One region of the Paenibacillus sp. FSL L8-0663 genome, then DNA from elsewhere that is predicted to be linked to it. Evidence: a T-box and tRNA genes for the amino acid it is inferred to sense, from the RefSeq annotation. Region 1 holds a T-box; the other holds one or more tRNA genes.
What was found. A T-box is a leader RNA that pairs with one kind of tRNA and senses whether it is charged. The one in region 1 lies ahead of leuS (leucine--tRNA ligase), so its partner is inferred to be a tRNA-Leu.
Positions count from the first base shown of each region.

Region 2: it encodes a tRNA-Leu, which carries the amino acid that the T-box ahead of leuS (leucine--tRNA ligase) is inferred to sense. The anticodon was not compared.

Region 1 covers NZ_JBBOYM010000001.1:3,802,802-3,805,952, forward strand. The annotation lists gene leuS (leucine--tRNA ligase) at 1-1,233, opposite strand, end outside; T-box leader at 1,295-1,552, opposite strand; gene MKY75_RS16600 (tautomerase family protein) at 1,737-2,126, shown strand; gene MKY75_RS16605 (class I SAM-dependent DNA methyltransferase) at 2,198-2,971, opposite strand; gene MKY75_RS16610 (CvfB family protein) at 2,975-3,151, opposite strand, start outside.
Region 2 covers NZ_JBBOYM010000001.1:1,106,633-1,109,783, forward strand. The annotation lists rRNA gene MKY75_RS04890 (23S ribosomal RNA) at 1-175, shown strand, start outside; rRNA gene rrf (5S ribosomal RNA) at 327-443, shown strand; tRNA gene MKY75_RS04900 (tRNA-Ala) at 514-589, shown strand; tRNA gene MKY75_RS04905 (tRNA-Asn) at 594-669, shown strand; tRNA gene MKY75_RS04910 (tRNA-Ser) at 673-764, shown strand; tRNA gene MKY75_RS04915 (tRNA-Glu) at 785-856, shown strand; tRNA gene MKY75_RS04920 (tRNA-Val) at 867-942, shown strand; tRNA gene MKY75_RS04925 (tRNA-Met) at 969-1,042, shown strand; tRNA gene MKY75_RS04930 (tRNA-Asp) at 1,069-1,145, shown strand; tRNA gene MKY75_RS04935 (tRNA-Thr) at 1,159-1,234, shown strand; tRNA gene MKY75_RS04940 (tRNA-Tyr) at 1,239-1,324, shown strand; tRNA gene MKY75_RS04945 (tRNA-Lys) at 1,332-1,407, shown strand; tRNA gene MKY75_RS04950 (tRNA-Leu) at 1,420-1,500, shown strand; tRNA gene MKY75_RS04955 (tRNA-Gly) at 1,511-1,585, shown strand; tRNA gene MKY75_RS04960 (tRNA-Arg) at 1,593-1,669, shown strand; tRNA gene MKY75_RS04965 (tRNA-Leu) at 1,682-1,761, shown strand; partial or broken gene MKY75_RS04970 (oxidoreductase) at 2,156-2,380, opposite strand; partial or broken gene MKY75_RS04975 (IS110 family transposase) at 2,395-2,560, opposite strand; gene MKY75_RS04980 (hypothetical protein) at 2,541-3,026, opposite strand.

The DNA.
Region 1 (3,151 bases):
TCCTTTGCCCTCGGCTTCCAGCCATTCAATCATCTTCGGAATCGCTTCCTCGTTGGTAAGTCCATTCAGCGGGCCTGAATTCACGTGCGGTCCATCCTCAGTATATGGCTCATTAGCCACATCTCCACCTTGGACAACCTCAATGATATTCAATCCGAATTGCTTGGCAAATTCCCAGTCACGCGTATCGTGAGCAGGTACAGCCATAATCGCTCCAGTTCCGTAGCCTGCCAGTACATAGTCAGCAATCCAGATCGGCAGCTTTTCGCCGTTCACTGGGTTCACTGCATAAGCTCCTGTGAATACGCCTGTTTTATCCTTGGCCAGATCCGTACGCTCCAGATCGCTTTTACGAGCAGCTTGTTCACGGTACTGTTGTACAGCATCCTTTTGCTCAGGCGTAGTGATAATATCCACCAATTCCTGCTCTGGTGCCAGCACACAGTAGCTTGCGCCGAACAGTGTATCTGGGCGAGTTGTAAATACTGTGAGTTGCTCGTCATAGCCCTCAATCGGAAAACGAACCTCTGCCCCGGTAGACTTACCGATCCAGTTCCGTTGCATATCCTTAATACTCTCAGACCAATCCAGTTCCTCCAGATCATCCAGCAGACGATCCGCGTATTCCGTAATTTTCAGCATCCATTGACGCATTGGTTTACGGACGACCGGATGACCGCCACGCTCACTCTTACCGTCAATAACTTCTTCATTCGCCAGCACCGTTCCCAGCGCTGGGCACCAGTTCACAGGTACTTCAGCTACATATGCAAGGCCGCGCTTGTACAGCTGGATGAAGATCCATTGTGTCCATTTGTAATAATCAGGATCCGTCGTGCTGATTTCACGATCCCAGTCGTAGGAGAAGCCGAGCGATTTGATTTGACGGCGGAAGTTATTTACGTTTTTCACCGTAATTTCGCGTGGGTGCTCCCCTGTATCCAGCGCATGCTGCTCCGCAGGCAGACCGAAGGCGTCCCAACCCATCGGATGCAGTACGTTGTAGCCGCGCATTCTTTTATAACGTGAAACAATATCCGTAGCTGTGTAGCCCTCCGGGTGGCCTACATGCAGGCCGGCTCCAGATGGGTACGGAAACATATCCAAAGCATAAAACTTCGGTTTGCCCGGTTCTTCCCCGGTGCGGAACGTCTTGTTCTCATCCCAATATTTCTGCCATTTTGGTTCAATACTTTGCGGTTGATAGCCGTGCTTCGGCTGTGTGTCTGTCATTGTCTTTTCCTCCTCAAACGGTATGCAACAAAAAAACCTCTGCATCCCGTAGCGTGTCAGCGCTAGGGACGAGAGGTTATATTCCCGTGGTACCACCCTAGTTAGCAGAAAGCGTTCTTCGCGTTCTACTCCCTTTGCACCTGATAACGGAGGTGATCCGATGCGGGTTAATAACAGGATACAAGCACCAGTATAGGGCGTTCCTGCGTTGGACGCATATCTCCGAGGCGAGTTCACTTTGTGCTGTCAACCGGCTTGCACCACCCGCCGGCTCTCTACATGTCCAGACAAAGCTACTATTCCTCATCAGCGATTGTTTAACCGTTAATAATGGCACTATTATATTGAAAACCGCGAAAAAAGTCAAATAAGGACTACCTTTGGTGTTAAGAGCCCTCTCCATACTAATTGTTCATGACACATGCATACGAATGTTTTATAATAATTCCGAGTTAAATCGCTTCAAATTGAGATGAGTTGAGATAAGAAAGGTGAGCTGAGAAATGGCACAGATTAAAATTTACGGAATAAAAGAGACTCTAAATCCAATCAAAAAGCAACTTTCAGAGGTGATTCATTCTGCTGTGATGGATGCGCTCAAATATCCTCCTGACAAGAGGTTTCATCGTTTTTTTCCTATGGATCAGGAAGATTTTATATATGCCGATGGTCGCTCTGAGGCGTACACCATTATTGAAATCAGTATCTTTGAAGGCAGAACGATAGAAGCTAAGAAGCAACTCATTAGCCTGTTATTCCAAAGAATTAACGATCTTTTGGGTATTTCTCCACAGGATCTTGAGATTACTATATTTGAAACACCCAAACAGAACTGGGGCATTCGAGGTGTACCGGGTGATGAGCTTCAGTTGAACTATAAAGTGAATATATAAGTGCAAAAAGACGCCCTTCATGTCATCATGAAAAGCGTCTTTTTTTCCCATATTCGTTCAATGAATCTTTGCTATTTTACAGCAACATAAAACAGTCTCGCCGCGTCATCTTCTGCTTCTACCCATTCAAAATCCGCATATACCTTCACATCGCGAAAACCCGCTTTGGACAATTCTGCCTTCATCCAGTCTGGGTCATAGGCACGTTGTACATGTATTTCCTCGAAACGCTGGTATAGATCGCGTCCTTCATGTTCTGCTTTCGCAAAGATACTAAGATGATGCTCAATTTCACAACGGGGAGTGTCCAACGCACATGTCCAGATATATGAGATAGAGCGTTCGTCCAGTACGAAAGGCTGCTCTTCATCATAACGTAAAAACGTCTGGGGATGATGCACATCGAACAAAAAGGTTCCGCCAGGCTTCAGACCAACATGCGTTCTGCGAAAAGTAGAAATGATATCTTCTTCCTCCAACAAGTAATTCAGACAATCGCAAAAAGAAATTACAGAATCCACAGGCTCGGGTAAAATCCATTCTCTCATATCCTGCTGTATCCAGCGAACGCTTCCCTCACGAAACAATCGCTGTCCCTGTGGAGTGGTTTCCATTTTGCGACGGGCTACTGCCAGCATGTCAGAGGATAAGTCGATTCCAGCCACTTCGAACCCTGAGTTAACCAGGGGAATCGTAATTGAACCCGTTCCGCAGCCCAGCTCGGCCACTGTATGCGGCATCCCGTACTGATCCCAAGCCTGCCGTGCAAAGCGCAACCAGTCCGGGTACGGCATGTCCTGCATCAGCTCATCATACACATAGGCAAACTTCCGGTAAGAAGCCATTTTTTATTCCCCATTCCCGTCCTTCGGTTTCGGCATTTTCTCCACCAGGTAGGTCCAGTTTTCCTTTTGTGTAACCATTCCTTCCTTCATCAGCTTGCCCATCGCACGCTTGAAGGCGGATTTACTAATACCAAACCGTTGCTTGATAATATCCGGCGGTGTTGCGTCGGAGTAAGGCAT
Region 2 (3,151 bases), 2.7 Mb from region 1:
GGGTAGCTATGTACGGAAGGGATAAGCGCTGAAAGCATCTAAGCGTGAAGCCCCCCTCAAGATGAGATTTCCCAGTATGTAAGACCCCTTGAAGACGACGAGGTAGATAGGTTGGGGGTGGAAGTGCAGTAATGCATGGAGCTGACCAATACTAATCGGTCGAGGGCTTATCCTAAGATAAAACGCAAATGAGTTTCGGATCCAGTTTTCAGGGTGTAACCTTGAACGTATGTACAAGTGACATACAACAAATGCATGGCTATTCGTTCACACGATATATCGTGAAGCGAATAACCGTACGATAGAATTTGCATAGCAAATTCATGTTTGGTGGCGATAGCGGAGGGGTTCCACACGTACCCATCCCGAACACGACCGTTAAGCCCTCCAGCGCCGATGGTACTTGGACCGCAGGGTCCTGGGAGAGTAGGACGTCGCCAAGCAACCCCATAATGGGGATTTTTTTTCGCCTATCAGGCTATTGATTATACATACAAAAATGATTTTTTAGATGGGGCTATAGCTCAGCTGGGAGAGCGCCTGCCTTGCACGCAGGAGGTCAGGGGTTCGATCCCCCTTGGCTCCACCAATATTCCCTGATAGCTCAGTTGGTAGAGCACTCGACTGTTAATCGAGTTGTCACAGGTTCGAGTCCTGTTCGGGGAGCCATGTGGAGAGGTGTCCGAGTTGGCCGAAGGAGCACGATTGGAAATCGTGTAGGCGCCAAAAGCGTCTCGAGGGTTCGAATCCCTCTCTCTCCGCCAGCTCTTAATAATAGATATATGGCCCGTTGGTCAAGGGGTTAAGACACCTCCCTTTCACGGAGGTAACAGGGGTTCGAATCCCCTACGGGTCATAAGCAGTATGGAGGCTTAGCTCAGCTGGGAGAGCATCTGCCTTACAAGCAGAGGGTCGGGGGTTCGAGCCCCTCAGCCTCCACCATTTGAAAAATAAATATTTATTACTGTCGCGGGGTGGAGCAGTTCGGTAGCTCGTCGGGCTCATAACCCGAAGGTCGCAGGTTCAAATCCTGCCCCCGCAATTACTTCAACTAAGGAAGTTTCCTCTGGAACCGTGGTGTAGAGGCCTAACATGCCTGCCTGTCACGCAGGAGATCGCGTGTTCGAATCCCGTCGGTTCCGCCATTTAACTTAATACGCCGGTGTAGCTCAACTGGTAGAGCAACTGACTTGTAATCAGTAGGTTGGGGGTTCAAGTCCTCTCGCCGGCACCATATTGGAGGATTAGCGAAGTGGCCAAACGCATCAGACTGTAAATCTGCTCCCTTACGGGTTCGGTGGTTCGAATCCATCATCCTCCACCAGTTTTACGAGCCATTAGCTCAGTTGGTAGAGCACCTGACTTTTAATCAGGGTGTCGAAGGTTCGAGTCCTTCATGGCTCACCATTATCATTGTATGCGCGTGTGGCGGAATTGGCAGACGCACTAGACTTAGGATCTAGCGTCTTTGACGTGGGGGTTCAAGTCCCTCCACGCGCATCTTGTTTTTGCGGACGTGGCTCAGCGGTAGAGCATCGCCTTGCCAAGGCGAGGGTCGCGGGTTCGATTCCCGTCGTCCGCTCCATTTATTAGTCCCCTTAGCTCAGCTGGATAGAGCGTTTGACTACGAATCAAAAGGTCGGGAGTTCGAATCTCTCAGGGGACGCCATTAACTTCATAAGCCGGTGTGGCGGAATTGGCAGACGCGCGCGACTCAAAATCGTGAGGGAAACCGTGGAGGTTCGAGTCCTCTCACCGGCATCTATTTCGGGATGTAGCTCAATGGTAAAACTCAGCCTTCCAAGCTGGTAGCGTGGGTCCGATTCCCATTACCCGCTTTATATAGATGAAAAAGGAGAGATGGCTTATTTTTATGCCATCTCTCCTTTTTTACTTTTAAACTATTTCTATCGACATTACAAGCAGTAGAAACCCCAAGGCAATCTCCTCCGTTCTTTTGCGTTATTAAGATAGGGCGTACAACTAACGAGGAACGATAGTTAAATAACACACAATGTTGAGCAGGCGCTTCAAGTCTGCTCTTTTTATTAAACTAACGGACAAGTTAGTTTTAAGTTTACTTCACCAACTCAACACAGAAAGCACAAAAGTCTGTTGGGAAACTCGACAGACTTTTGCGCTTTAGAAGATGAACTTACCAAGGTTGACTTGTTGGTCCAATTGTAAACTCATTAACGTTCGTATCTTCTGGCTGATCAATCGCGAACGCAACAACATTGGCAACTCGATCAGGTGAAATACCATGTTGTTCATACAATGCAGTTGCACCTTTTAAAGTATTCTTATCTGTGATGGTAGTCAACAATTCTGTATTTATTGCTGCTGGATAGATAGTTGCTGTACGGGTGTTCGTACCTTCAATGAAGATCCCCGATAAACACCTTTGTATTCAGGGGATATCTGATCCAATGCGGTTTGGAACTGCAGCTTAATTTGGATATATAGACCGGTAAACGTGTTATGCTGTCGTGTTAAGTTTCAAAGATTCAAGCAACTAAACGCCCCTTGTTTTATAATGCTCAAAGTCTTCTTTGTAGAACTAGGATCATCCTCGGTTGATTACTCCTAGGGTAAAAGTTATGAACGGTTGACCTTGGCTTCAAAACGCTTTTCCAACTCGTCCCAGTTGGGGGGGGAGGGACCCGTGTCTGTTCCTTCCAAAGGTGAAACACACGGCTCAAAGCTACGATTTCCCCTACGGATCCGTCAACCAGTCGGCTGATCGGCATCCTATGATAAATTTTCGTAAAAAGGCGCATCAACGCCGATCGTTTGCGGATTAGTGATGCTTGCGCGGCCGGCGTTAGCGGATACCGTAAGGCCTCTAACATGCGAAAGCCTTCGTCCATAGCCGCGATCATCTGCCGCAACAACTTGTCGTCCCCGGCGATTTTTTTCATTTGGCGCTCGTGTATAACCGTTACAAAGTTTAGCGCAATTACAGGCACGATATGATTCTTCAGCCATGCATCTATATATTCATGATAGATAGGTATCGTACTCATTTGGTTTATGTATGCGGGTACGCCCCCTTCCGTGCAGAGGGTCTTTCCCAAACAAACATGGACTAACGGCCACCATCATGAATGAAAATATCTTTGGCTTGTGAATCTGAACCTCCTTAATGGAA